2 regions of the Pseudarthrobacter sp. 1C304 genome follow, and region 2 is predicted to be linked to the other one. Evidence: predicted binding sites of a transcription regulator. Region 2 holds the regulator's gene; the other holds the start of a gene.

Region 1 (14,354 bases), on a different contig from region 2:
CCCGCTCGCGTTCACCCGGCGGATGTTTCCGGAGCTGGCCGCCCTGCACGGCGACAAGGCGGTCTGGAGGTTGCTGGCGCAGCGGGCGGGCGACGTCGTCGAACTCCCCGTGCCGGGAACCGTGCCCCTGGACGTGGACACGGACGAGGACTACCGCCGGATCCTGGCCGCGCTGGAGGGGGCCCAGTGAGCACAGCGGCGCGCATCGGCGCGGAGGAGGACGTCCGGCGGCGGATTCCCGACGTCGACACCCTGGTCTCGGCGCTGGAGCGCAACGACTACCTTGCCGACGTCGGACTGGCCACAGCCCTGTTCCTGGCGGTCCGGCTGCCGCAGCCCATCCTGCTCGAAGGCGAGGCGGGCGTGGGCAAGACCGAGGCGGCGAAGGCCCTGGCCGGACTGCTGGACACGCCCCTGTACCGGCTGCAGTGCTACGAGGGAATCGACGCCGGCGAGGCCCTCTATGAGTGGAACCATCAGCGGCAGCTGCTCGGGATCCGGCTGGCGGAAGTGCGTGACGCCGCGGTCACCGAAACGGACCTCTTCGCCCCGGAGTACCTGCTCCGCCGGCCGCTGCTGCAGGCCATCGAGCATCCCGGCCCGCGCCCGGCGGTCCTCCTGCTGGATGAGATCGACCGCGCCGACGCCGAATTCGAGGCGTTCACCTTCGAACTGCTGGCCGAGGCCGCGGTGACCATTCCGGAACTGGGCACCATCCGCGCCACCCACCCTCCGATCGTGATCCTGACGTCCAACCGCACCAGGGACCTGCACGACGCCCTGACCCGGCGGTGCCTCTACCACTGGATCGACTACCCCGGCCCGGAACGGATCGCCGAAATCGTCCGCCGCAAGGTGCCGGCCAGCAGCGGCCCGCTCGCGCTGCAGGCCGCCGCAGTGATCACCAAGCTGCGCACCCTGGACCTTGCCAAGCCGCCCGGGATCTCCGAGGCCATCGACTGGGTGTCGGCGCTCGCCGTGCTGGGCATCAAACGCATCGACGCCGCGACGGCGGAGGCGACCCTCGGCTCGATCGTCAAGAACCGGGACGACCTGGAACTGGTCGGCGCCCGCGGGGCCGGCTGGCTCGTCGCCGGCACGGACGGGTGAGGCGCTGATGGCCGGGACCCAGCGCACCCGGGCCGCGGCCGTCCCGGAGGTGAAGGCGGCCGCCTTGTCTGCGGCGTTCGTCACGGCCCTCCGCCGGGCCGGGCTGACCTGCTCGCCGGACCGGGCCGTGCGGCTGGCCGAGGCTCTCCGCCTGGTCCCGCCCTCGGACGTCGGGAAGCTCTACTGGGCGTCCCGCGTGGTGCTGGTGTCCGCGCGCGACCAGCTGCCGGTGTTCGACTCCGTCTTCGCCGCGGTCTTCCGCGGCGGCTTCGACCCCGCCGCACCGCACCCAGCCGCTGCGGCACCTGGGTCCCCTCCAGCCGTCCAGGCGGACGCCCGCACCCGCCCGTCCCCGGCCGAGGACCGCGCCCCCGGACGGGCTCCCGCGCACCCCCGGACCACGCCGGCGGTTGCCTCCGCCGGAGCGGACAGCAGCGGGGACCACACCCCCGGGCGGGAAGCCGTACTGGCCATGGCATCCCCCGAGGAACGGCTGCACGCGACCTCGTTCGCACAGCTCACCGGCGAGGAAGTCCTGGAAATCCGGCGGCTGGCTGCCCGGCTGCTGCTCGCCACACCAACGCGCCGCAGCCGCCGCACCCGCAAATCTGCCCACAGCAGCGCCCGGCTGGACGTCCGGGCCACGGTCCGCGCCGCCCGGCGTTCAGGCAGCGACACCACCCGGCTGCTGTATGCCCGGCGCCGCGAGCAGCGCCGCAAACTGGTGCTGCTGTGCGATGTGTCCGGTTCGATGGAACCGTACGCGCGGATCTTCGTCGCACTGTTGCAGGGCGCCGTGGCCACCGCCGGCGCCGAGGCCTTTGTGTTCTCCACCCGGCTGACCCGCCTGACCCGGCAGCTGGCGCTGCGCGACCCGGACGAGGCCCTGGCCCGGGCAGCCGACGCCGCGCCGGACTGGTCCGGCGGGACCCGGATCGCGGACAGCATCCGGCGCTTTGTCGACGAACACGGCCGCCGCGGGCTGGCACGGGGAGCGGTGGTGGTGATCTTCTCGGACGGCTGGGCGCAGGAGGATCCTGGCAACGTCGCGGCGCAGATGGCCCGGCTGCGCCGCCTGGCGCACACCATCATCTGGGTCAATCCGCGCAAAGCCGCACCCGGGTACCAGCCGCTGGCCGGCGGCATGGCGGCGGCCCTGCCGTTCTGCGACACATTCGTGAGCGGGCACAGCTATGCGGCGCTTGCTGAAGTGGCGGCCGCAATCCGCGGCGGCGGGACATCACTGAAAGAAAGAGGGAACTCATGCAGATAGACAGCGCTTTTTCGGTGGTCGCACCGATCGACACCGTCTGGGACACCATCATGGACTTCGAACGCGTGGCCGGCTGCGTCCCGGGCGCCAAGATCCTGAACAAGCTTTCCGACGACGCCTACCAGGTGGGGATGACGGTCAAGCTGGGCCCCGTGAACATGCAGTACAAGGGGCTGCTCAACGTCATCGAGCGCAACGCCGCCGACCACCGCGCCGTCCTCGGCGGCAAAGCCCAGGAAACCCGCGGGCAGGGCACGGCGGAAGCCACGGTGACCCTGCAGCTGGCGGAGGAGGCCGGCGGCACCACCCGCGGAACCGTCAGTGCCGACCTCTCCCTGTCCGGCAAGGCCGCCGCCATGGGCAAAGGCGTGATCGGCAGCGTGACCGAGCAGATGATGGCCCTGTTTGCACAGAGCCTGCAGGCCATGATCGCTTCCCCTGGCACGGGGGAAGGAGCCGCCGCGGGGGGAGGACCGGGCGCGGGAGGAGGACCGGAAACAGCCGTGCCGGAGCCTGTGCCGGCGTCGGAGGCTGCCGCAGCGCAGGCCGCGTCGGCCAAGGTGGCCGCACCAACTCCCCCGGCGCCGGCCGCGGAACTGCCGGGCGTGCCGCCGGCGGCTGTGCCCGCGCCTGCAGTGGCCCGTACTGCGGGCCCGGCCGCCCCCGCGGGCAGCCTGGATGCCCTCAGCCTCGCAAAGTCAATGGCAGCGGAGCAGTTGGCCAGCCCCGGGAAAGTCCTGGCGCTTGTGGCCGTGGTGGCCTGCGTGTCCTACTGGGCGGGCCGGCACTCCGCGTTCCGGCTGGTGCGGGCCGTCGGGAGGCTGAAGACCGACCGTGCGTGACGTCCTGGCAGCCCTGATGCCGGGCTGGCGGAAGGGTGACACCGCCGGTCTGGCCACCGTGGTGGACACCTTCAAGTCAGCCCCGCGGCTCCCCGGCGCGTCCATGCTGGTCACGGCCGGCGGGGAAGCGGTGGGTTCGGTCTCCGGCGGCTGCGTCGAAGGCGCCGTGTTCGAGCTGGCCACCCAGGTCAAGGCGGACGGCACGCCCGTCCTGGTGCGCTACGGCATCAGCGACGACGATGCGTTCGCCGTCGGGCTGACCTGCGGCGGGATCATCGACATTTTCGTGGAACCCGTCTCGAAGCGGAGCTTCGCCGAACTCGACGCCGTCCGGGCGGATATCGACGGCGGGCACCGCGTGGGGGTGGCCACGGTCATTGAACACCCGGACAGCAGCTGGCTGGGCAGGCACCTGGTGGTGCGGCCGGACGGCTTCGAGGGGAACCTCGGGTCGGAGCGGGCCAACCATGCCGTGGGCGATGACACCCAGGGACTCCTGGCCGCCGGGCGCTCAGGCATCCTGGGCTACGGCCCCGACGGGGAGCGGCTGGACGAGGGCATGCGGGTCTTCTTCGCCAGCTACGCCCCGCCGCCGCGGATGCTGGTCTTCGGCGCCATCGACTTCGCCTCCGCGCTCGCCCGGCTCGGCACCTTCCTGGGGTACCGGGTCACGGTGTGCGACGCGCGGGCCGTTTTCGCCACGTCCGCCCGCTTTCCCGACGCGGCTGAAGTGGTCAACGCCTGGCCGCACCGCTATCTGGCCGAGCAGGAGGAACAGGGCCTGGTGGACGAACGCACTGTCATGTGCGTCCTCACCCACGATCCGAAATTCGACATCCCGCTGCTGGAGGTGGCCCTCCGGGGCCGGCCGGTCGCCTTCATCGGGGCCATGGGATCGCGCCGGACGCATGCAGACCGCATCTCCAGGTTGCGCCAGGCCGGGCTGGGCGACGAGGAGCTGGCGCGGCTGCACAGCCCCGTGGGCCTCGATCTGGGGGCCCGGACCCCGGAGGAGACGGCGGTGTCCATCGCCGCGGAATTCATCGCCAAGCAGTGGAGCGGCAGCGGGGAGCCGCTGCGGCACCTCGACGAGCGCATCCACCACGACGAGCAGCACTGACCGCCGCCGCTGACCGGGCCGCCCGTGGTCAGCCACGAGGCCCTGCGCCGGCCGCCTGGGGCTCCTGTACCGCCGTCGGGCGTAAGCTCGTCCCATGGCGAGATATTTCGACGTTCACCCTGACAATCCCCAGCCGCGCTCCATCAGCCAGGCGGTGGAAATCCTCCGTTCCGGCGGGCTGATCGCCTATCCCACCGATTCCTGCTACGCGCTGGGGGCGCAGCTCGGGAACAAGGAGGCCCTGGACCGGATCCGGGCCATCCGCCAGCTCGACAGCAAGCACCACTTCACCCTGGTCTGCAAGGACTTCGCGCAGCTGGGCCAGTTCGTGCAGATCGACAATGACGTGTTCCGCAGCATCAAGGCCGTGACCCCGGGGAGCTACACGTTTATCCTGCCGGCCACCAAAGAGGTTCCCAAGCGGCTCCTGCACCCGAAGAAGAAGACGGTGGGCGTGCGGATCCCGGACAACAAGGTGGTCCAGGCCCTGCTGGCAGAGCTCGGCGAACCGCTGCTCTCCAGCACGCTGCTGCTGCCGGATGAGGAAGAGCCGCTGACGCAGGGCTGGGAGATCAAGGAACGGCTGGAGCACGTGGTGGACGCCGTGATCGACTCCGGTGACTGCGGCGCGGAACCCACCACCGTGGTGGACTACTCCAGCGGGACCGCGGAGGTCGTCCGGCGCGGCATGGGAGACCCGGCGCGGTTCGAATAGCCCTGCCCGGTGCCGCTACGCGGACGCAGTCCCTGCCTCGGCAGCACGGGACGCCCGGTTCCGCAGCCAGCGCCGGGTCAGGTCCGCCACGGCCAGGAGCCCTGCCAGGGGCGTGAGCACGGCCGCGGCGTAGACGAAGAGCAGCCAGCTGAGCGTGGTCAGCAGCGTCTGGTGGTCGCTCAGGAGGGACAGCCCGCCGAAGAACCCGAGACCCCAAAACAGCACCACGCCGGCCAGCACGGCCGCGGCGGGAAAGTACTCGTTCCTGACGGTACGTTTCACGGTGTTCTGCAGAATCATCAAGGTTTTCATGGCCCCTCCTCACGCCGGGCGGTGGGAAGAATCCGCCGGGGTCATTCCAAGTATGGGGTCCGCCGCGCGCTCATTTTGCCCGAAAACCCGGCACGTGACCAAGCTAACACCGCGGTGCCCAACGGCGGACTACGGCCGCACGAAGCAGGTGCGCCTGATCCGGAAAGAATCAAGCGCACCTGCGTGGACCGGGAGCCGGCCCTGTCGTGAAACGGTGTCAGTCGCGGCGGTCGCGGCGGTCTTCCCGCCGGTCTCCGCGGTCGTCCCGCCGGTCGTCCCGCCGGTCGTGCCGACGGTTGATCCCGTGGGCGACGACGATTGCTCCGCCGACGGCGGCGGCGGTCCTGCGCCTGCGTCGTGCTGCCAGTGGCATGTCAGGCTCCTTCCTTCGTTGCTTCGGGTGACTCGGCATCGGCGTCGGCCTGGAAGGCGGCGATGACGGCCTGGGTGGGTATCCTGCCGCTGGCCACGAGCTGTCCGCCGGCTTTGCGGATGGCCGCGCCGAACGGGGCAGCCCATTGGTTCTCCCAAACAAGAACCGCGGCGGAGTGGCCGGGCTCGATCGTCTCGGCCAGGTCCATGACGTCCTGTTCGGAGAGCACCATGGCCAGTTCGGCCTCGGCCATGCGAATCTCGCCGAGTTGGCTCTCGTCGAGGTCGGAGATTTCCGCGGTCTCAAGCGTGCCGTCCTCGGTCTTCCGCAGGAACACCATGTCGAGCACCCTGATGAGGTCACGCTGGACCAGGTCCGCCAGGAACGGGGCGATCTGGCCGTTGCCGAAGTTCGGCCCGGGGAACTCCACAACGAGCCAGTCCACCGGCCCTAGTTCGTCCACTGTCTCAGCCATGCTGGTGGCCTCCGTTCTGGTTGGTTTTGAGGCGGCCGGACGGACCGCCGCAGTCCCATCTTGCGTCCGCGGTGCGGCGCGGCGCCTCACCCGCTCCGGGTGACCTCAGGCGGCCCGGTCGCCGTCACCACCCGCCGCGCGTTGGCGTGTGCCCCTTGCGGGCATCGTCGGGCATTGCCATTTCGGCCCTCAGACCCAAGAGCCGGACCGGACGGTCCGCCTCGATCCCGGCTGCGAGGTCCACTGCCCGTGCGAGGATCTCATCCCGGTCGAAGGTCCCGGGAATCTTCCGTGCGTGGGTCCTGGTGATAAACGGCGCATACCGGACCTTCAGGGTCAGCCCGATGACGGGCCGCCCTTCAGCGGCAACATCCTCAAGGACACGCGCTGCCAGCTCCCGCACGGCGTCATCCACCTGGCCGGGCTCGGTCAGGTCCCGCTGAAAGGTGGTCTCGCGGCTGTGCCCGCGGGCAACCCACGGGGTGTCGTCCACAACACTGGCGCCGTCCCCGCGTCCCAGTTCCGCGTACCAAGGCCCCATTTTGGGGCCGAACTCCGGCACCAGGCCCTGGGGATCGGCCGCGGCGAGCTCGGCGACGGTGTTAATGCCGAGCTTGGCCAGGCGGGCCGACACCCGCGTTCCGACACCCCACAAATCCTTGGTGGGCCGGCCGCCCATGACCTCAAGCCAGTTCGCGGCCGTGAGGCGGGAGACGCCGGCCGGCTTGCCGAAACCGGTGGCGTTCTTGGCCCGGACCAGGGTGTCGCCGATGCCCACGCTGCAGTGCAGCTGCGTCCGTTCCAGGACGGCGGCCTGCATCTGCCGGGCATAGGCTTCCGGGTTCTCTGCCTCAACGCCGACAAAGGCCTCATCCCAGCCCAGCACCTGCACGGTGGCGCCCGGCTGCGAGCGCAGGACGGCCATCACTGTCTCAGACGCCGCCAGGTAGGCCTCCTGGTCGACGGGCAGGATCACAGCGTCGGGCACTTTCCGGGCCGCAATGCGCAGGGGCATGCCGGAACCGACGCCGAATGCCCTCGCCTCGTACGATGCGGTTGACACCACCGCGCGTTCCGTGGGGTCCCCCCGACCGCCGACGATGACCGGCTTGCCCGCCAGTTCCGGCCGCCGGAGCACCTCGACCGCCGCGATGAACTGGTCGAGATCCACGTGCAGCACCCACCGGATTCCGCTCACGCCACCAGTCTGCCCCAAACGCCCCCGGCAGGCATCAGTCTGCCGGATGTCCGGGCTCAGGACTACACTGGACGTATCGAATATATGTTCGAATATCGCGGGTATGTTGTTGCGGTGCTTTATCGCGGCGTGGAGTTGCGGCGTGGAGTTGCGCTGTGTTGTGGAGGTGGGTTGTGGGCGTCATCATCGGGCCCCGTGTGATCGACGCGGGCACTTCCCTTCTGTCGGTCCTGATCTCTCCGGTCCCGGTTGCCGCCGGCTACCCGTCCCCCGCGCAGGACTACTTCGACGGCCGCATCGACCTCAATGCGCACCTCATCAAGGACATCACCAGCACCTACGTCGTGCGGGTTTCCGGGGACTCCATGGACGGCGCCGGGATCAGCGACGGCGACGAGCTGATTGTGAACCGGGCGCTCGAGCCACGCGACGGCTGCGTCGTCGTCGCGGTCCTCGACGGGGAGCTCACCGTCAAGCGGCTGAGCCTCACGGCGTCGGGCGTGGTGCTGCGGGCGGAGAACCCCCGCTACCCGGACATCAGGGTGCCTGACCTGTCGGACCTCGTCATTTGGGGCGTTGCAACCCGCTGCCTGCACCATGTCTAGGACAGCGCGTTCCAGGACACCGCAGTCCGGGCCAACGCACTCCAGGGCCATCGCCGGTCCGGGCAGCATCGCGCTCGTCGACGTCAACTGTTTCTACGCCAGCGCTGAACGCGCCTTCGACCCTGCCCTGGAAGGCCGCCCCCTGGTGGTGCTCTCCAACAACGACGGCTGCGCCGTCACCCGCTCCCCCGAGGCAAAGGCACTCGGCATCCCCCTCGGCGAACCGTGGTTCAAGCTCGCACCGAGGGCGAAAGAATGGGGCCTGGTGGCCCGTTCCAGCAACTACGAGCTCTACGGTGACATCAGCGCCCGGGTGATGGAACTCCTGGGCCGCTACTCGGCATGGCTGGAGATGTACAGCATCGATGAGGCGTTCCTCGGCGTCAAAGGCACCCCGGAGGAACTGCAGCGGCAGGGCTTCGCCATGAAGACCGCCGTGCGCCGGAACATTGGAGTCCCCGTCTGCGTGGGCATTGCCGGCACCAAGACCCTGGCCAAGCTGGCAAACAAGTGGGCCAAGCACAATCCGGCGTTCGACGGCGTCTGCCACTGGGACGCTGTGCCCGCCGGCCAGCGGGAGAAGCTGATGGCGGGATTGTCCGTCATCGAGCTCTGGGGCGTGGCTGCGCGGCTGACCAAACGGCTGAACGGGCAGGGAATCCACTCCGTCCTGGATCTGGCGCGGGCGGACCCCGTCCGGATCAGGGACCGCTTTTCGGTGGTGCTGATGCGGACCGTCTTGGAGCTCCAGGGGACTCCGTGCATCCCGTTGGAAGAAGAACGGATCGGCCGCGACCAGCTCATCTTCAGCCGTTCCTTCGCCGCCCCGATCACCACCGGCACCGCGCTCCGCCAGGTCCTCAGCGTCTACGCCCAGCAGGCCAGCGCACGGCTGGCGAAGCACGGGCTCCAGGCAAAGGTGCTGACGGCCTTCGCCGCCACGTCCGCCTATAACCCGCTGGGGAGCGTGTACCCCTCCGTGTGCGTCACCTTGCCGATGCCCACCGCCGACCCCGTCCTCCTGGCGCGGGCGGCCCACACCCTGCTCCCCCGGATTGACGACGGCGTCAGGTATGCCAAGGCCGGGATCATGGTGACCGATCTGCGTCCCGCCGGCCAACAGGCACCCTTGGCGGTCTTCGCGAACCCGCACGAGGAACGCGGCATCGGTCCGCTGCTGGAAGACATCAGCCGGCGCTACGGCCGCGGTTCCATCGGGCTGGGCCACGCCGGGCTCCGCAACGGCCCGGACTGGACCATGAAGCGCGGCATGATGTCCCCCCGGTACACCACGGACTGGACCGAGCTGCCGGTGGTCAAAGCCATGTGAACTGCGGTCAGACGGCGGCTGCCAGGGCCTGCTGCAGGAAGGCGTCGAGGACCTTGCCTGCGTTCTCCTGCATCCGCCGGGATTCCTCGGCGGCATGCTGCGTGCATTTGGGGCCGTGCAGGCGTTCGCCCAGGTAGAGGAGGGCGGCCAGGACTTCCGAGAGTTCGGTGTTTCCCTCGGCGCGCTGTCGCAGCAGCCTCAGGTGGGCGGCCTGCAGGGCGGGACCGGGAGTGCAGCCCAGGTCGCGGTCGAAGAGCCGGCGGCAGCGTTCGTAGGCGGCAAGCCCCTCCACCGGGAGGCCGGCCTGCTCGTACCCTGCGACCAGGATGGTCCAGGCACGTTCGTTCAGCGGCTCGGACTGGACTGCGGTCTGCGCCAGGGAAATGGTCAGCTCGGGCTTGTCGAGGAAGGCCGCGGTCTCGGCCGCAAGGATCTGGGCTGCGACCTTGTCCGCAGCGTGCCGGGCCCGCGCCTCTTCTGCCCAGTCGGCCACGAGTTCAAATCCCAGCAGGGGCTCGGCCGCCAGCTCCAAGGCCTCCATTGACAGGGCGTGGGCCTCGGCCGGGGCAGCGTGGCGGGCTGCGAGGAGCCGCTGGCGGAACGCCGAGAGGTCCAGTTCCACGAGCTGCGGGTCCAGCACGTAGCCGCTGTTCGCGGTGCGAAGCGGGCCGGTCTTGGTGTTGCCGGGCTGGATTGCCCTGCGGATGCCGCTGACGTAGCTCTCCAGGGTCGCCACGGCACCGCCGCTGGCCTGCGGTCCCCACAGGATCTCCACGAGCCGGGTCTTGGAAACAGGTGTCCCAAGATTCAGCAGCAGAATTTCCAGGATGTGCCGGGGCTTGCAGCCGCCCATGTCTGCGGCCGTCAGCACTGCGCCGTCGCGCCGGATTTCGAACGTTCCGAACAGCCGAACAGAAATCCCGGGCGTCATTCCACCCAATTTGTCCACGTTGGTCTCCGATTTCCCCATTTTTAACCTTTTTGCCTTTTCGGAGAGCCGGAAGAAATTAGATGAAGAACGCTCTGAGACTCTCTTCCCTCCGGCTTTCTAGGAAAACCGTGACACGCAAATCAGGGGCCAACAAGCAATGGAGCTACCCGATCCTTTACCGTGAGAAAACTCGGGTACACCCGGGATTGGCACCAAGTATTTGACACTGGCAATGTGAGTACCGGGGCCCGGGGGCAGGTATCGGCGCCGCTGTCCTGCAACGCCGCATCGAGTACGCACATCAGGGCCCCGACAGGACCAAACAGCGGCTGACGCGGGCATCGTCGCAGATCAGGCGCTGCCCGTACCCACAGGCCGGGCAGCAAGGGCAGCGGTCCGCCCTGTACGGCTGTGGCCGGCCAGGGCCGCGCGTTCGCAGCAGCCAGATGCAGGCCGGCCCGTGTGGACAGCCTGTTCCGCGGGCCCGCCCCGCCCGGGTAACGCCGCCGGATAATGCGTGTATTTCCCCCAGTGAATTTATACGACGCCGGCGTTCCGGCCCGTTTCCGGGCATGTTCGCCGGGCGCAATTCTGCCTGCCACTGCCCCTGGCCCTGACCCGGGGTGGATAACCGGATGTCACACTCACCGGCGGCAGTTCATCAGAGGGGCAATCCGCCGATATGCTCAGAGAGATCTGCTTTTCAGTCACAGGAGAACTTACGTGCACCCAGCGACCGCTTCCCCCGATCCGCTGCCCCCGCTGGGCCTGGGTTGGGCCATCAAGCGCAGCTTCCTGGACTACATCGGGAGCCTGCCGGACGGGTCCGTCTCAGCGACCGGCGGGGCGACCGTCTCCGCGACCTCCGGCTTCTGCTTCAGCTTTGAATCGTCCGACTACGACGCCGGCCGCGGCACCGGTGTGATCCGCTTCCGGGGGGACGTCCGGCTCGCCGGGCACCATGGCATGCTCCTGGTCCGGCTGCTGAACCCGTGGATCACCTTCACCAGCGGCAGCGGCGTGCTGAGCATCAGCACCGGCGACGGCCCGGACCGCACCGCCGTCGGCTTCCTCAGCCCTTCGACGCCCCGGCCCGTCGACGGGTCCCTGGTGTGGGAGCACGTCGGCGTGGTCATTTCTCCGGAGGGATCCGAGCTCTTCGACGGGCAGTACGCCGCCGGCCAGCCGATGGATCCGCTCACCATCCGGATTGCCAGCTAGGCCAGGTACCGGGGACCTGCAGCGCAGCGCCCGCTACGGCTCCCGCTGCGATTCGGGCACTTCGGGTACCGGGGACGAAGCACCGAACAGCCAGCCCGAGACGTCGCTGCGCAGGACAACGTGCGGTCCCCCGGTGGCACTCACGCTGCCCGTGGGAACGTAGTAGCCGCGTCCTGCGCCCGGGCCGCCGGCCGCACGGTCCAAGGCCTCCGTCAGGTGCCTGGGCAGGTGCCCCGACGGGCCGAGGGCCCGGAGTCCGTCAAATTCTTCCGGCGTCAGCCGCCCGAGCACTGTCGCGATGTCGGCCATCATGCTTCCCTTCTGGCGGAGGATGACTAAGGGACCAGCCTAGGCCGGGGCCGTGAACGGCACATTAAATCCCGACGACGGTTCCGGAACACCTGCCAGGCACCCGAAGCGTCGCCAGCAGCCGTCCCGTGTCACAGCCCATTTCCCCGCACCCAGCAAGTTCACGGTTAGATGCTGTACCGTTCAATCCCGGCAACCCTAGACCAACGGAATCGAGAATCAACCAGGTGGCAACCGACTACGACGAAGTCCGATCCGATGTTGCGGAATCACGCAACGCCTCGCTGGAGGCCGTCCGCTCCGCGAATGCGCCGGACGCCCGCAGCGTCATCCGTGAGCTTGATGAGGCGGACACCTCCGAAGGCGTCGAACTTCCGGGCGCCGACCTGTCCGGCGAGGAACTGACGGTCACCGTCATTCCGCAAAAGGACGACGAGTTCACGTGCTACTCGTGCTTCCTGGTCCGGCACCGCTCGCAGCTCGCCCGGGAGAAAGCCGGGCACTCGTACTGCGCCGACTGCCTGACCTAACCGGCGCTAAGCCCCCGCACTGTCAGCCCCGGGGGCGGAGCCTCGCGTTGGGAAGCGCGGGGGCGGGCAGCGGAGCCGGCTCGCCCGGCGGAAAGACGCCAAACCGAAGACCGTCCGCGCCCGCACCGGCGGCCGGGGCCGCGTCGCAGGCACCGATTTCTGCCTGCCATTCGGCCCGGAACCCCACGATCTCTTCGTGGCTGCGACCCACGAAGTTCCACCACATCACGATCTGCTCGCCTAAAGGTTCGCCGCCGATCAGGAGGATCCGCACGGGTTCGTCGCCGGCCGCCAGCGCCAGCGACGTGCGCCCGTCTGGCAGGTACGCGAGGTGGTCCTTGCCGACCGGACGCCCATCGACCATGAGGGTCCCGGCATCCACCAGCACCCCGTACTCAAAGGCCGGGTCCGTGTCTAGGTCCAGCGTGGCCCCGGCATCCAGCAGCAGTTCGGCGCCGAGCAGCGGCGTGTGGACGGTGACCGGCGAGCTGGCCCCGGCGAGGGAGCCCAGAAAGACCCGCAGGGTCCAGCCCCTGCCGGCCAGCGGCTCAGGGCGGAAATGCTCAAAAGTCGGTGCCATATGCCGGGCCCGGTCCGGGAGTGCCACCCACAGCTGTGCCCCGTGCAGCACCTGGGTTCCGGGCATGGAAAACTCCGAGTGGCTGATGCCGCGTCCGGCGGTCATCAGGTTCACTTCGCCCGGCCGCACGGCGGCGTGGAATCCGGCCGAATCCCGGTGCTCGATCTCTCCGGTGAACAGCCAGCTGACCGTCTGCAGCCCGGTGTGCGGGTGGCGCGGCACGCGCATCCCCGCGGTATCCCCCACCCGGTCCGGTCCGTAATGGTCCAGGAAGCACCATGCGCCGATCAGGCTTCGCTGGCGCTGCGGCAGCGTTCGCCGCACGCTCATGGCCCGTGGTCCGCCCAGGGGAACCTCGCGCGGCACTAGGATTTCGACGCCGGCGCACTCGACGTCGGCTCCGCACACGATCTCCTGGGGGGCCAGCTCCGTATTGCTCATGACCACAGCCTAGTCATCCGGCCTGTTCTCCCGCAGCACCTGCAGCTGCCGGAGGCGTCATGATGGTGGTATGACCACCCCCGAGTCGCCCCTCACCATCGCCGTCGGTGATTCCGCCGTTTCCGGCGCGTACGCCCGCCCCGACACACCGGCTGCCACTGTTGTGGTGGCCCACGGCGCCGGAACCGGCATGGAGCACCCGTTTTTGGCGGGCTTCACCCGCGCCCTGAATGACATGGGCATCGCCACGCTCCGCTTCAACTTCCCCTACCGGGAGGCCGGGCGGAAATTCCCGGACAGGCCGCCGGCCGCCGTCGCCGCCTGGCGCGCGGCGATGGCGGAAGCCGCCGCACGGTCCGGGGGTGAGCCGCTCTGGGCCGCGGGCAAGTCCTTCGGCGGGCGCATGGCCTCCATGGCTGTCGCCGAGGGGATGCCCGCGGCCGGGCTGGTGTACCTCGGCTACCCGCTCCATCCGCCGGGCAAGCCGGAGAAGCTGCGCGACGAGCACCTCTACGGGCTGACGCTGCCCATGCTTTTCCTGCAGGGCACCCGCGACCCGTTTGCCACGCCCGAACTCCTGGAAGCTGTGGTGGCCCGCATCGGACCATCCGCCAGCCTCGAATGGCGCGAGGGCGGCGGCCACACTTTCGACGTCGCGGGAACCAAGCGCAGCGCGGACGAAGTGGGCGCGTCGCTGGCGGGTCCAGCCGCTGCTTTCATCGCCGCCCACGCCTCCGGCTGAGGCGCCCGCAGCCTCAGACCCAGGCGTTCCGGCGCAGCGGCGGCTCGGCGCCGCCGGGCCGCTGGACCAGGATCTGGTTGACGCCGGTCAGTCCGGACTCAAATCCCAGGGCGCTGGCAGCCATGTACAGCCGCCAGACCCGGGCACGCCCGGCCCCGGCGAGCTGTACGGCGTCGTCCCAATGGTCCTCAAGGTTCTGCACCCAGGCCCGGAGGGTCAGCGCGTAGTGCCGCCGCAGGGCCTCGAC
Region 2 (14,354 bases):
CTCGCGCATCACCGTCTCGAACGCACCGACGCCAGGAACCACGAGGCCGTCGGCGTTGAGCACGTCCTCGGGCTTGGAACTGAGGATCACCTCGGCGCCGGCGCGCTCCAGGGCACGGACGGCGGAGCGGACGTTGCCGGAGCCGTAGTCAAGCACGGTGACGGTGGGCTTGCCCTCGGGCGAGGCCGGCTTCCGGGCTGCGTCCGGGTTGATGATGGCGCCGTCCTTCAGCACCTTGCCGGTCACAGCGCACCCTTGGTGGAGGGGATGCCCGTGACCCGGGGGTCGGGTTCGACGGCGGCGCGGAGGGCGCGGGCGAAGGCCTTGAACTGGGCCTCGACGATGTGGTGGGGATCCCGTCCGGCGGTGACGTTCATGTGCAGGCAGATCCCGGCGTGCAGGGTGATGGCCTCGAAGACGTGTCGGGTCAGGGACCCGGTGAAGTGGCCGCCGATCAGGTGGTATTCCTGGCCTGCGGGCTCGCCGCCGTGCACGAGGTAGGGCCGGCCAGAAACATCGACGACGGCGTGGGCGAGGGCCTCATCGAGGGGTACCGTGGCTTCGCCGAACCGGCGGATGCCGGCCTTGTTCCCGAGGGCGGTGCGCAGCACCTCACCAAAGGTGATAGCGACGTCCTCGACCGTATGGTGGACATCGATGTGCGTGTCGCCGGTGGCCTTGACCGTCATGTCGATCAGCGAGTGCTTGCTCAACGCCGTGAGCATGTGGTCGTAGAACGGCACCGACGTGCTGATGTCCGAGACGCCCGTGCCGTCCAGGTCGATCTCGACCAGTACGGATGACTCGCTGGTGGTCCGTTCCATGCGTGCGGTCCGGCCCTGGGCAGCGGCTGCTCCGGTGTTGCTCATGTGGGTGTCCTTTGGCTGACGGCGGGGCCCGGCCTTCCGGCCGGGTGGATGTCCTGGGTTAAGTCTAGGCGGGCTGCACAGCGCGGCCAGCCAGGATCCGCTCGAGCGCTTCGAGGAAAGCTGTGGTTTCCGTCTCAGTACCAGCGGTGACGCGAAGGTGCCCGGGGATGCCCACGTCCCGGATCAGCACACCGGCGTTGAGCAGTTCCTGCCAGACCTCGTGCGGGTTGTCCAGGCCGCCAAAGAAGACGTAGTTCGAATCCGAGGCGGCCGGCTTGAGGCCCATGCGCAGCAGCTCGGTCACGATCCTGTCCCGCTGCCGCTTGATGTCCTCGACGTCGGCCATCAGCGCCGTCCGGTGGTGCAGTGCGGCCAGCGCCGTCGCCTGGGTGATGGCGGACAGGTGGTACGGCAGTCGGACCAGGCGCAGCGCATCGGTGACCTCCGGGGCTGCGGCCATGTAGCCGACGCGGGCCCCGGCCAGTGCGAAGGCTTTGCTCATGGTCCGCGAGACGATGAGGCGCTCCCGGCCGGGCAGCAGCGTCAGTGCACTGGGCGTGCCGTCATGGGCAAACTCGTGGTACGCCTCGTCCACGATCACAATGGTCTGGCTCGCTTCGCCGGCCTCGTAGACGGCCTCGACGACGTCCAGGCCAAGGCCGGTGCCGGTGGGGTTGTTCGGGGAGCACAGGAACACGATGTTCGGCTGGAGCTCGCGGACCTGGCGGGCGGCCGATTCGGCACTCAGTCCGTAGTCGGCGGCGCGGGTTCCGGTGATGTACGCGGTGTCCGTGCCGGAGGCCAGCAGCGGGTACATGGAGTATGTGGGAGGGAACCCGAGGGCGGTGCGGCCAGGACCGCCGAAAGCCTGGAGGATCTGCTGGAGCACCTCGTTGGAGCCGTTCGCGGCCCAGATGTTGTCCGGCCCCAGGCCGTGCCCCAGATACTCGGCCAGGGCCTCGCGGAGCTCCGTGAATTCGCGGTCCGGGTAGCGGTTCAGTCCCACTGCGGCGGCGGCGACCGCCTCGGAGATGGCGGCGCGCACATCGGCGGGGACGCCGTGGGTGTTCTCGTTGACATTGAGCAGGATGGGGACGTCCAGCTGGGGCGCCCCGTACGGGGTCAGGCCCCGGAGATTCGTCCGGAGGGGAAGTCGGTTCAGGCGCTCTAGCTGGTCAGTCACTCCACCAGTTTAAGTGAGATCCCGGCGGCGGCCGAAACTGTGACGGGTGGGCGGCCCTACCCGGCGGGGATGAAGAGCGCCTGGCCGGGCACCACGCGGGCTGCCTCAAGGTTGTTCAGCTGGACGATGTCGGCGACGACGTCGCGGGGGTCGCGCTCGGGGGCCACGGTCTCCGCGATGGCCCACAGCGACTCACCGGGCTGCACGGTGACCGTCACCGTCGGCGTGGGTGACAGCTCGGACGCCGACTCCGCGGCCTTGGCCGGGGCGTTGAAGAAGCCGCTGAACGAAAGCACCAGGGCGGCCAGCAGGATCAGGGGAACACCGATGAAGACAAACCGCCCGCGCCTGGTCAGCCGGAGCGGCGCCTGCCGCGGCTTCACCGTCCCGGCAGGGCCGGCACTGGTAGAACCGCCCCCGGCAGAACCGCGGCCGGCCGGACCACCTGCAGGCTGGCCGTAGGCGCCGGAAGCGTCGCGGCCGAAAGTATCGTGAAACGCACTTGTTGCTGACATGAACTGAGCCCTCCTGGACCATTGTGTGCCGTCCGGCGTACTCCACTTACCGCCGCCAACCGGCCTAACCTTCGAACAAACAACCGAACGTTATGCGGTGCCCGCCGTACTTTCGAATAGAACACATGTTCGAACACCGCCTTTTCAGTTTTAGCACTTATTGACGAACATTGTCGAGACTCGCTAGAACAAATGTTTGAAAAAGCCGTGTGGCTGGCCTACGTTTGGATCAAGGATTCCGACCAAAGGTTTGGATCAGGTTTCGATCAAAGAACAACCACTTCTGCAGTTGATCAGCAGGGTCTGACATTTCAGGCCGGAGGTTCCCGGCAGCAGCAGCCACGGCCGCCGGGTGGAACGGAAAGGCGTTGGCGAACATGGCAGCACAAGCCACTGGCGGCAGGGCCTCCCAGCGGGGTCCGCAGGCCGCCCGGCCACCCAAGAGCCTCACCGTCCGGCAAAAGAAGATCCTCGAGACCATCCAGCGCTCCGTCACGGACAACGGGTACCCGCCGTCCATGCGCGAGATCGGCGACACCGTGGGCCTGGCGAGCCTGTCCAGCGTGACGCACCAGCTGTCGCAGCTCGAAAAGCTCGGCTACCTGCGACGCGACCCCAAGCGCCCCCGCGCCATGGAAGTGCTGATGCCGCTCACCCTGGAGGAGGGCCCCGCGAAGATCGCAGGCGCCGAGAAGCCGGGCGGCCTGCGCACCGTCGGCGGCCTGTCCGTCTCGGAGCTGACCAGCGCCACGGACACCGCCATGGTCCCGCTGGTGGGCCGGATCGCGGCCGGCGGGCCGATCCTCGCCGACCAGGTCGTTGAGGACGTGATGCCGCTGCCGCGCCAGCTGGTGGGCCACGGCGAGCTGTTTATGCTCCAGGTCGCGGGCGACTCGATGATCGACGCCGCGATCTGCGACGGCGACTGGGTGGTGGTGCGCCGCCAGGGCGATGCCGTCAACGGTGACATCGTGGCCGCACTGCTGGACGACGAGGCCACCGTCAAGACGTTCCGCCAGCGCGACGGCCACACCTGGCTGCTGCCGCAGAACACGCAGTACGAGCCCATCCTCGGCGACCACGCCGTCATCATGGGCAAAGTGGTCTCGGTGCTGCGCTCCCTCTAGGACCCGCCAGCCGGTACCCCACCGGCTGCGTAGAAGGGCCCCGCCGGCATCCGGCGGGGCCCTTCGCGTTCCCCGGACTATGTGGCGGGCTGGCCTGACTCCTTCGCGAGCCGTTCCAGGGCCGCGAGGGCCACCGCGGGGTCGGTGGTGGGCCAGAACGGCGGCAGGGCAGCGCGGAGGAAGCCCCCGTAACGTTCGGTGGACAGCCGTGAATCCAGCACCGCCACCACTCCCCTGTCCGTCGTGGTGCGGATCAGCCGGCCGGCGCCCTGGGCGAGGCGGATGGCCGCGTGGGTGGCCGAGACACTCATAAAGCCGTTGCCGCCCGCCTGGGCCACCGCGCGGGAGCGGGCCGTCATCAGGGGGTCGTCGGGCCGCGGAAACGGAATGCGGTCGATGACAACAAGCCGGCACGAGGTCCCCGGCACGTCCACACCCTGCCACAGCGACATGGTGCCGAAGAGGCAGGTGTCCGGTTCGTCGGCGAACTGTTTCACCAGCGCCGTCATGGTCGACTCGCCCTGGCAGAGGATGCTCAGGCCCAGCCGCGGCCGCAGGGCCTCGGCGGCGTCCTCGGCCGCGCGGCGGGAGGAGAAGAGGCACAGTGCCCCGCCGCCGGAGGCCCGGATCAGCTTCTCCAGCTCATCGAGCGCCTCCGGGGACGTGCCGCGGCCGGGCTTGGGGAGGTGTTTGGCCACGTACAGGATGCCCTGCTTGGGGTACTCGAACGGCGAGCCGACGTCCACCCCGGTCCAGCTCGGCGCACCGGGTCCCACCAGGCCGAGTCCGCCGGCGGCGGGTTCGAAGGCTGAGCCGATGGCCAGCGTGGCCGAGGTCAGGATGACGGTGTGGTCCGCGAAGAGCCCCTCGCGGAGCCGGCCGGCCACACTGAGCGGGGCGATGTTGATCAGGGCTGGGGCCGTTTCGTCCGGCTGGGAGTAGCCCAGCTGCGGGTCGAAGGTGCTGTTCCGGGAGAACCAGACCACTTCGCGGTTTTCGCGTGCGGCGAGGAGCCGTTCGCAGAGTTCCAGGATCACCATGAGGCGGGAGCGCGCGAGCTGGCGGCCGCCGTCGGCCGTGGTGGCGCTGTCCCCCTTGGAGTCGGACAGTGCCGCGCGGCAGGCGTCCCGCAGCTGGTCCACGCAGTCCAGCTGTTCGCTGTTCAGGCCGTTGGGCATCAGCCCGCTGGGGACTCCGGCCACGGCCAGTTCAAGGTTGGCGGCGGCGTTGTTCAGCGCATCCACGGTGATGCCCGTGTGCTTCCGCGCCCCGGACGCGGCGGCGTGCACCATCGCGACGGACAGCTGGCCGGACACGGCGCCGGTGACCCGGTCCTGGAGCTCGTGGGCCTCGTCCACCACCACAACGTCGTAGTCCGGAAGCACGGCGAGCCCCTCGAAGGCGCTGACGGCCAGCATCGCATGGTTGGTGACCACGACGTCGGCGTCCGCGGCGTTCTGCCGGGCCAGTTCGCTGAAGCACTCGGCCGCCAGGGGGCATTTCTGCGCGCCGAGGCATTCCATGGAGGTGACGGAGACCTGCCGCCAGGCCCGGTCCGTGACGCCGGGCAAGAGCTCGTCGCGGTCCCCGGTGGCGGTGTCCTCGGCCCATTCGCGCAGCCGCACCACTTCCTTGCCCAGCTGGGACGACGGGCCGCCCATGGCAGCGGCGAAGTGCGGCACGGACGTGTCTTCGCCGAGTGAGAAGAGCTGCCCTTCGGCGGGCTCCTCCGAGGGGAACCCGCCCTCGAGCTTGTGCCGGCACACGTAGTTGGACCGGCCCTTCACCAGGGCCACTTTGACGGGCCGGTCGAGCGCAGGAGTGATGGTTTTCAGCAGCCGGGGCAGGTCCCGGCCCACGATCTGGGTCTGCAGCGCAAGGGTGGCGGTGGAGACCAGCGTGGGCTTGTCGCTGTCCAGCGAGTGGGCGATCAGCGGGATGAGGTACGCGAGGGATTTGCCGGTTCCCGTGCCGGCCTGGACCAGCAGGTGGTCGCCGCTGTCAATGGCGCGCGCCACCTGCCGGGCCATCTCGTGCTGGCCGTCGCGGCTTTGGCCGCCCATGCCGGAGACGGCACGGTCAAGCAGCTCGATGACGAACTCGCTGCCGTCCCGGCCGCCCCGGCCTGCCGGGCGCTTCCCGGCTGAAGACCGGGCGTTTCCCTGGTCTTCAGCCGGTGGGTCCTCCCCCGTTGGGCCGTCCATGCCGGTGCCCGTGTCTGTCTCCGCGCCGGTCACTGCTGCCTCAGTCATGCGCGATGAACGAATCCAGTTCAGCGGCCAGTCTCTCACGCACCATCACGACGGCGCGGGTGCCCGCTTCCTCGTGGTCGAGGCTGAGGATCTCGGCGTCGGTCTCGTGGAGCTTGCTGAGGAGGTCTCCGCGCTGGTACGGGATCAGGAGTTCCAGCTTGACGCTGGGCCGCGGAATACCTTCGCTGATGGCCGCCAGAAGCTCCAGGATTCCTTCGCCCGTGCGCGCCGAGACCACCACGTGGCGCGGCTCGCGCTGCTTGAGGCGTTCGACGACGTAGGGGTCCGCGGCGTCGGCCTTGTTCAGGACGATGATCTCGGGCACCTTGCGGGCGTCGACCTCACTGAACACCTTGCGGACGGCCGCGATCTGGCCTTCCGGGTCCGGGTGCGAGACATCCACGACGTGCAGGATCAGATCCGCGTCGGCGACTTCCTCCAGGGTGGAGCGGAAGGCTTCCACCAGCTGCGTCGGCAGCGACCGGACGAAGCCCACCGTGTCGGAGAGGGTGTAGCCCAGCCCGTCGGGGGTCTCGGCCTTCCGGACGGTCGGGTCAAGGGTGGCGAACAGGGCGTTCTCCACCAGGACGCCGGCGTCGGTGAGTCGGTTCAGCAGCGAGGACTTGCCGGCGTTGGTGTACCCGGCGATCGCGACGGACGGTACGGCGTTACGACGGCGGTTGGCGCGCTTGGTTTCGCGGGCCGGCGCCATCGCGGCGATTTCACGCCGCAGCTTGGCCATCCGGGTGCGGATCCGGCGGCGGTCCAGTTCGATCTTGGTTTCACCGGGACCACGCGAACCCATGCCGGCACCTGCGCCGCCCACCTGGCCACCGGCCTGGCGGGACATCGAGTCACCCCAGCCGCGCAGGCGCGGGAGAAGGTACTCGAGCTGGGCCAGCTCCACCTGGGCCTTGCCCTCGCGGCTCTTGGCGTGCTGGGCGAAAATGTCCAGGATCAGGGCCGTCCGGTCGATGACCTTGACCTTGACGATGTCCTCCAGGCTGCGGCGCTGGGACGGCGCCAGCTCGGCGTCGACCACCACGGTGTCCGCGCCGGTGGACATGACGATGTCCTTCAGTTCCTGCGCCTTGCCGGAGCCGAGGAATGTTCCCGGGTCGGGCTTCTGGCGGCGCTGGACGATGCCGTCGAGGACCTCGGAGCCGGCCGTCTCGGCGAGGGCAGCCAGTTCCCGGAGGGAGTTCTCGGCGTCGGCGAGGGTTCCTTCGGTCCAGAGGCCGGCCAGGACCACCCGCTCGAGGCGCAGCTGCCGGTATTCGACTTCGGTGACGTCTTCGAGTTCCGTCGACAGCCCGGCGGTGCGGCGCAGGGCGTGCCGTTCCTGCAGGTCCTGCTGGTCGCCGTCGTAGGTGCCGTGTTCTTCGTCGAGGCGGGAGATCGCCTGCGCCTTGCCGAGGACCGGTTTGGGCCCGCCGGCGGCCGGGGCCGCGTTCCGGGAGGGGGTGTCCTTGGCGAGGATCCGGTCGATGACAGCCTGGATCTCCGCAGGACTCATGTCCTGGGATGCTGAATCGGGTCCGGTGTTGGGCTGAGTGGTCATGGTCTCCTTTAGAGGTTCGGCAGTTTCAGAATAATGCCGATCGGTGCTGTGTGGGGCGGTATTCGCGCTGGGCTGACGGCTGGTGGTCATTCACGGCCTCCTGGAATGCCTGCGGCAACGGTGCCGGCGGCAGTGCTGGGCTCCGGTCGGGAGCGCTGGGAAAGGATAAGGATCAGGCGTGGGCTTTGCCTTGAGGAGGGAGGAACGGTCCGCTCGGCCGGGCCCTGGTGAGCACTGCCGGACTTCAAGAAGTTCGGGCGCCAGCGGATGGGTCCTTTTCAGGAGCATCGGGAGGTGGCGCACTGAGCGGAAGGTATCTACCTGCGTCGCTGCGGGGACGGGACCTGCGTGAAAGAAGGGCCCGTGCCGGCTACTTGAAGTTCAGGAACATGTCGTTAAGCCTAGCAGACCGCTTGACCGCCCCCGGCCGCACGCCACGGTTTCCCATCCTGCGGTTTCCCATCCCGGGGCTTCCCATGCTGCGGTTTCCCATCCGGGAGGGTGTCGAACTAATCTGGCCAGTTATGGAGTCTGCACACTATTTCAGCGCCCAGCCTGCCGGGCCGTTCACCCGCAAGCCACTGACCGTGGAGCTTGCCGGGCAGACCCGGCAGCTGCTGACGTCCTCCGGCATTTTCAGCCCGGACGGCATCGACAAGGGCACCGCGGTACTGCTGGCAGAGGCTCCCGCCCCGGCGCCGCAGGGCACGCTGCTGGACATCGGCTGCGGCTGGGGTCCGATCGCGCTGACCCTGGCGCTGCGCGCACCGCACGCACAGGTCTACGCCGTGGACGTCAACGAGCGCTGCGTGGCGCTGACCAACGAAAACGCGGCCTTGCTGGGCCTTGGCAACGTCACGGCCAGCACGCCCGACGCCGTGGACCCCGGGCTGCGGTTCGACACCATCTGGTCCAACCCGCCCATCCGGATCGGCAAGGACGAACTCCACGCGCTGCTGCTGCTGTGGCTGCCGCGGCTGGCGCCCGGCGGCTCGGCATGGCTGGTGGTGCAGAAGAACCTGGGGTCGGATTCGCTGCAGCGCTGGCTCGCGGCGGAGCTGGACAGCAGCTTCACGGTGACCCGTGAGAGCACATCGAAGTCGTTCCGCATCCTCCGGGTCAGGAAAGCGTCCCACTAGCGACGATCACGGCGGGTCCGCTGAGCTCCACGTGCTCGTGGCCTTCGGCCCCGAGGAAGAACTTCACGCCCACCACACCGCCGGGGACGTGGACGTTCCACACGTCGGGAGCGCCCTGGCCGGCCCAGTGGCGGATGGCGACGGCCGCTGCGCAGGCGCCGGTGCCGCAGGACTGGGTCTCCCCCACCCCGCGCTCGTGGACGCGCATGGTGATGGTCCCGACGCCGTCGTGGACCAGCGGTTCGGACGGCACCACAAACTCGACGTTGGTTCCCTGCGGAGGGGTGGGGTCCACGTGGGGTGCGGTGAACAGCTGGGTGGCCTCCAGCTCGGCCAATTCGGCCAGCGCCACGACGGTGTGCGGGTTGCCCATGCTGACGGACAGGGCAGGCCGGGCGACTTCCAGGCCGGAGGCGCTGACCAGCGAATCCATGGCCCGCGCGGTGGCTTCGCCCGGGAAGATGAACTCCCAGGGGCCCATGTCGACGGCGTAGCCCGAGGCGGTGCGGACGATCGTTTTCACGCCGCCGCGGGTGCCGATGGTCAGCGATTCGCCGGCCGGCAGGTCCACGAGGCCTTCGGCGATGAGGAAGTGCACAAACACCCTCACGCCGTTGCCGCACATCTCGGAGAGTGAGCCGTCGCCGTTGCGGTAGTCCATGAACCATTCGGCGTCGGGGTGCCGGGTGAGCAGCTCCTGGCCCTCGGCCAGCAGCCGGGATGGAACGGCACGGATCAGCCCGTCGCCGCCGATTCCGCGGTGGCGGTCGCAGAGGGCCGCGACCTGCTCGGGGGCCAGCGCCAGGGCGCCGTTGGGGTCGGCCACGAGGACAAAGTCGTTGCCCGTGCCGTGGCCTTTGGAAAACTTGAGTCCGCTCAGGGCTGCGGTGTCAGCGGAGGGGTTGCGGTCAGCGGCCACGGCCAGGGATTCGTCCATGGTCCAAGGTTACCGGTGCAGTCCGGGCCGCCGGCAATCCGGCCCGGGGGCAGCAGGAAAACCTGACGGGCCGCCCGCCCCGCGGGGCGGTGTGTCAGCCCGGGATGCAGAGCGCGGCCGCTTTGGCCACGAGGTCAGGGTCCTGCCAGTCGAGCCAGTGGATCCGGGGGTCGGCGCGGAACCAGGTGAGCTGGCGGCGGGCGAACTGCCGGGTGGCGATGATGGTTTCCTCCGCTGCCCGGGCGGTGTCGGAGCAGCCGTCGAGGACCTTGAGGAACTGGGCGTAGCCAAGGGCCCGCGGGGCGGTCCGGCCGAGCCGGAGACCGGCGGCGTCGAGCGCCCGGACCTCGTCCAGCAGCCCGCTGTCCACCATGGTGTGGACGCGGCGGGCCAGCCGCTCCCGGAGCTGTTCCCGGTCCACCTCCAGCCCGATCTGCACGGCGGGCTGGAAATACTCGCGCGTGGGCATGAAGGAGCTGAAGGGCCGCCCGGTGAGTTCGAAGACCTCCAGCGCGCGGATGATCCGGCGGGCGTCCCCGAGCCGGCCGGCGGACACCGGGTCCACGTCCTGCAGCCGCGCCCGGAGCGGCGCGGCTCCGGAGGTTTCCAGTTCGGCTTCGAGCCGGCGCCGGACGGCAGGATCGGTGCCCGGGAATTCCAGCACGTCCAGCGCGGCCCGGACGTAGAGCCCGGAGCCGCCCGCCAGGATGGCACGTTTGCCGCGGGCGTGGATGTCCGCGATCAGTGCACGGGACTGCTGCTGGAAATCCGAGACGCTGGCTTCCTCCGTCACGTCCAGGATGTCCAGGAGGTGGTGCGGCACTCCCCTGCGTTCGGCCACGGTGATTTTGGCGGTGCCGATGTCCATGCCCCGGTAGAACTGCATGGAATCGGCGTTGATGACCTCGCCGCCGAGTTCCAGGGCCAGGGAGACCGCCAGGTCGGACTTGCCGGAGCCGGTGGGCCCGACGACGGCGATCACCGGTGGCGTGCCTGCGGCGGCTGGGCCTGGGTCGGCTGCCGGGCTTGGGCCAGTTGCGGCCCCTGGGGTGTCTGTTGGGGCGGCTGCGGGTGCGTCCCGCGGGGATGTCACAGAAGCAGCCACGGCCTAGCGGCCGCGGACGGGCAGGGCGGGCATCCCCAGGGAGACCCCGGTTCCACCCGACGCGGATCCGGGCGCCGGGGCGCCGCAGGAGTCCGCCTGGGACCTGTCCCAGGCGTCGCCCGCGCGCGAGCGGCGGAGGCTGTAGTCGCCGGCTGTGGCGGGATCCGCGACGAGGTGGAACGCCGCGGCCTCCGTGATGGTGACGGTGACGAGGTCGCCGGGGCGGGGTGTCTCTGCCCCGTCGGGCACGGAGAAGTGGACCAGGCGCTGGTCCTGGGCGCGGCCGGACAGCCGGTGGGTTTCTTCCGACTTGCGCCCGGACTGGGCGGTGACCATCACCTCGACCCGCCGGCCGAGCTGGCGGGCGTTCTCTTCGGCGGCGATGCGGTCCTGCAGGGCGGTGAGGCGTTCGAAGCGCTCCTGCACCACCGCTTTGGGGAGCTGGCCCGGCAGCTCCGCGGCGGGTGTGCCCGGCCGCTTGGAGTACTGGAAGGTGAAGGCGGTGGCGAAGCGGGACTTCTCCACGACGTCGAGGGTGGCCTGGAAGTCTTCTTCGGTCTCGCCGGGGAAGCCGACAATGATGTCCGTGGAGATGGCCGCGTGCGGGATTTTCCCGCGGACCTTGTCCAGGATGCCGAGGAACTTGGTGGACCGGTAGGAGCGCTTCATGTCCTTGAGGACCTTGTCCGAACCGGACTGCAGCGGCATGTGCAGCTGCGGCATGACGTTGGGGGTCTCGGCCATGGCATCGATGACGTCGTCGGTGAACGCTGCCGGGTGCGGGCTGGTGAACCGGACGCGCTCCAGGCCCGGGATCTCGCCGCACGCGCGCAGGAGTTTGGAGAACGCCTGCCGGTCGCCGAACTCCACGCCGTAGGAGTTCACGTTCTGGCCCAGCAGGGTGACCTCGATGGCGCCGTCGTCGACGAGGGCCTGGATCTCAGCCAGGATGTCCCCGGGCCGGCGGTCCTTTTCCTTCCCGCGCAGGGCCGGGACGATGCAGAAGGTGCAGGTGTTGTTGCAGCCGACGGAGATCGACACCCAGCCCGAGTAGACGGAGTCCCGCTTGGTGGGCAGCGTGGACGGGAAGACGTCGAGGGATTCGAGGATTTCGAGCTGCGCGTCGTTGTTGTGGCGGGCGCGTTCCAGGAGGGCCGGCAGGGAGCCGACGTTGTGGGTGCCGAACACGGCATCCACCCAGGGCGCCTTCTTCAGGATGGTCTCGCGGTCCTTCTGCGCCAGGCATCCCCCGACGGCGATCTGCATTCCAGGGTTGGCCGCCTTGACGGGGGCCAGGATGCCGAGGTTTCCGTAGAGCTTGTTGTCGGCGTTCTCCCGGACAGCGCAGGTGTTGAAGACCACGACGTCGGCCAGCTCCCCGGCGGAGGGGACGTAGCCGGCGGCCTCGAGCATGCCCGACATCCGTTCGGAGTCGTGCACGTTCATCTGGCAGCCGAAGGTCCGCACCTGGTAAGTGCGCGGCTGCGGTGTGGCCGCAAGAGCCTCGGGGCGGGACGATGAGGCCGTGTCCGGGGACGCTGGGTCCGTGGAGGGGGTGGGGCCGGCTGCTGGGGAGGGAATGGTCAAACTCACCTGTTAAGGGTACCGGGTCGGCACGGGGCCGGGGCGCCTCAGAAATCCGGTTCCGGCTCCGCACCGGCGGCCGACACAGCCTCATCGAGCACTTCGTCCACGATCCGGAATGCCAGGGACGGCTGGTATCCCTTGCGGGCCAGCATGGAAGCCAGCCGGCGGGTGGTCTTGTCCCGCTCGGCACGGTCCGCGAACCCGGTGGTGCCGCGGAGTTTGCGCTGGACCAGGTCACGGGCCGCGGATTCCTCGTCCGCATCACTGAGCTGCGCCAGGGCATCGGCCGCCGTGGCATCGTCGATGCCCTTGTCGGCCAGTTCCCGGCGGAGGGCGCCCTTGGCGAGCTTGCGGTTCTGGGACCTGGACCGGACCCACATATCGGCGAAGTCCGCGTCGTCGACCAGTTTCACTTCTTCGAAACGGTCCAGCACGGCCTCGGCGACGTCGTCGGGAACGTGGCGTTCGGCCAGTTTGCGGGCGAGCTGCAGCCGGCTTTTGGGCGAGTTGGTCAGCTGCCGCAGGACGATGGCCCGCGCGACACCCGCCGGGTCCGCGTCCGGATCCAGTTCAGGGGACGGCGCCCCTGCCGTCCGGGAAGCTGCGCTGCGCGAACCCCCGGACCCGGAAGAACTGCGGGCTCCGCGTCCCCTGCCGGAGCCGCGTGGACTGACGGACCCGGCAAGCGGGTCCGCATCGCCGTCCGGGTCAAGGCTCCAGGGAAGGAACCCCGACCCGGTGCCGGCTCCGGCGTTAGAAGCCGTCAACGGCCTTCAGCTTCGGGGATTCCTCGCCCGCCTCGGCAGCCTTCACGCCAACGCCGAGCTTCTCTTTGATGAGCCGCTCCAGTTCGGCGGCCAGTTCGGGGTTGTCGCGCAGGAAGCGGCGGGAGTTCTCCATGCCCTGGCCCAGCTGGTCACCGTCATAGGTGAACCAGGAGCCCGACTTCTTGATCAGGCCGTGCTCGACGCCCATGTCAATGATGCCGCCTTCACGCGAGATGCCCTGGCCGTAAATGATGTCGAACTCGGCGATCTTGAAGGGCGGGGCCATCTTGTTCTTGACGATCTTGGCCTTGGTGCGGTTACCGACGGAATCCGCGCCCTCCTTGAGGGTCTGGATGCGGCGGACGTCGATACGGATGGAGGCGTAGAACTTCAGCGCCTTGCCACCGGTGGTGGTTTCCGGCGAGCCGAAGAAAACACCGATCTTTTCGCGCAGCTGGTTGATGAAGATGGCCGTGGTTTTGGTCTGGCTCAGGCGGCCGGTGATCTTGCGGAGGGCCTGGCTCATGAGGCGCGCCTGCAGGCCGACGTGGCTGTCGCCCATGTCGCCCTCGATTTCCGCGCGCGGGACCAGGGCCGCCACGGAGTCGATGACCACGATGTCCAGCGAGCCGGACCCCACCAGCATGTCCATGATTTCGAGGGCCTGCTCGCCGGTGTCCGGCTGGGAGACGAGGAGGGCATCGGTGTCGACGCCCAGCTTGGCGGCGTACTCCGGGTCGAGGGCGTGCTCGGCGTCGATGAACGCGGCGATGCCGCCCAGGCGCTGGGCATTGGCCACCGCGTGCAGCGCGACCGTGGTCTTACCGGAGGATTCCGGACCGTAGATTTCCACCACGCGGCCGCGGGGCAGGCCGCCAATGCCAAGGGCGACGTCCAGGGCGATGGATCCGGTCGGGATGACTTCGATGGGCGCACGGACTTCGTCGCCAAGGCGCATGACCGAGCCTTTGCCGAACTGCTTGTCAATCTGGGCAAGTGCTGCGTCGAGCGCCTTCTGGCGATCCGGGGCTGCGGCCATGGTTCACACCTCTAATACTTTCTCGCTGTGGAGGGGCCCTGCCGGGCCCCGGGTAGTGTTCTTGATCAGTTTTCTGTCATTACTGACGCTACTGGCATCCACCGACAGAGTTTCCTGCTCGCCCCGTGTATGTGGAAAACACTCTGCAAAAAGCATAGTCCCACCCGAACAGATATTCGAACAATCTGTCCGGCGTGTCAGCGGCACATCGCCGGAACGGCACACCAATCAGACGAAACGCCACGCCCGCGGCGGGGCTCAGCGCGGTTTGAC

The links. The regulator LexA, encoded in region 2, represses DNA repair genes until DNA is damaged. The targets are predictions, from matches to a motif close to TCGAACANNTGTTCGA.
Region 1: the regulator LexA is predicted to act here: its motif matches at 7,495-7,510, upstream of ACTWQD_RS11590 (LexA family protein).

The regions. Positions count from the first base shown of each region.
Region 1 covers NZ_JBQQCH010000005.1:80,775-95,128, forward strand. The annotation lists gene ACTWQD_RS11540 (nucleotidyltransferase family protein) at 1-190, shown strand, start outside; gene ACTWQD_RS11545 (AAA family ATPase) at 187-1,110, shown strand; gene ACTWQD_RS11550 (vWA domain-containing protein) at 1,118-2,383, shown strand; gene ACTWQD_RS11555 (SRPBCC family protein) at 2,374-3,225, shown strand; gene ACTWQD_RS11560 (XdhC family protein) at 3,218-4,345, shown strand; gene ACTWQD_RS11565 (L-threonylcarbamoyladenylate synthase) at 4,440-5,060, shown strand; gene ACTWQD_RS11570 (hypothetical protein) at 5,076-5,372, opposite strand; gene ACTWQD_RS11575 (hypothetical protein) at 5,590-5,745, opposite strand; gene ACTWQD_RS11580 (DUF6325 family protein) at 5,747-6,220, opposite strand; gene ACTWQD_RS11585 (DNA polymerase IV) at 6,345-7,418, opposite strand; gene ACTWQD_RS11590 (LexA family protein) at 7,592-8,023, shown strand; gene ACTWQD_RS11595 (Y-family DNA polymerase) at 8,016-9,353, shown strand; gene ACTWQD_RS11600 (AfsR/SARP family transcriptional regulator) at 9,361-10,284, opposite strand; gene ACTWQD_RS11605 (HtaA domain-containing protein) at 11,008-11,505, shown strand; gene ACTWQD_RS11610 (hypothetical protein) at 11,539-11,817, opposite strand; gene ACTWQD_RS11615 (DUF4193 domain-containing protein) at 12,042-12,344, shown strand; gene ACTWQD_RS11620 (pirin family protein) at 12,367-13,365, opposite strand; gene ACTWQD_RS11625 (alpha/beta hydrolase family protein) at 13,436-14,107, shown strand; gene ACTWQD_RS11630 (class I SAM-dependent methyltransferase) at 14,121-14,354, opposite strand, start outside.
Region 2 covers NZ_JBQQCH010000004.1:3,858-18,211, forward strand. The annotation lists gene hisH (imidazole glycerol phosphate synthase subunit HisH) at 1-246, opposite strand, end outside; gene hisB (imidazoleglycerol-phosphate dehydratase HisB) at 243-869, opposite strand; gene ACTWQD_RS09460 (histidinol-phosphate transaminase) at 934-2,052, opposite strand; gene ACTWQD_RS09465 (LysM peptidoglycan-binding domain-containing protein) at 2,109-2,435, opposite strand; gene lexA (transcriptional repressor LexA) at 2,945-3,694, shown strand; gene ACTWQD_RS09475 (ATP-dependent DNA helicase) at 3,772-5,946, opposite strand; gene hflX (GTPase HflX) at 5,939-7,507, opposite strand; gene ACTWQD_RS09485 (class I SAM-dependent methyltransferase) at 8,032-8,646, shown strand; gene dapF (diaminopimelate epimerase) at 8,627-9,583, opposite strand; gene miaA (tRNA (adenosine(37)-N6)-dimethylallyltransferase MiaA) at 9,678-10,565, opposite strand; gene miaB (tRNA (N6-isopentenyl adenosine(37)-C2)-methylthiotransferase MiaB) at 10,692-12,281, opposite strand; gene ACTWQD_RS09505 (regulatory protein RecX) at 12,320-12,844, opposite strand; gene recA (recombinase RecA) at 13,029-14,081, opposite strand; gene ACTWQD_RS09515 (DUF3046 domain-containing protein) at 14,340-14,354, opposite strand, start outside.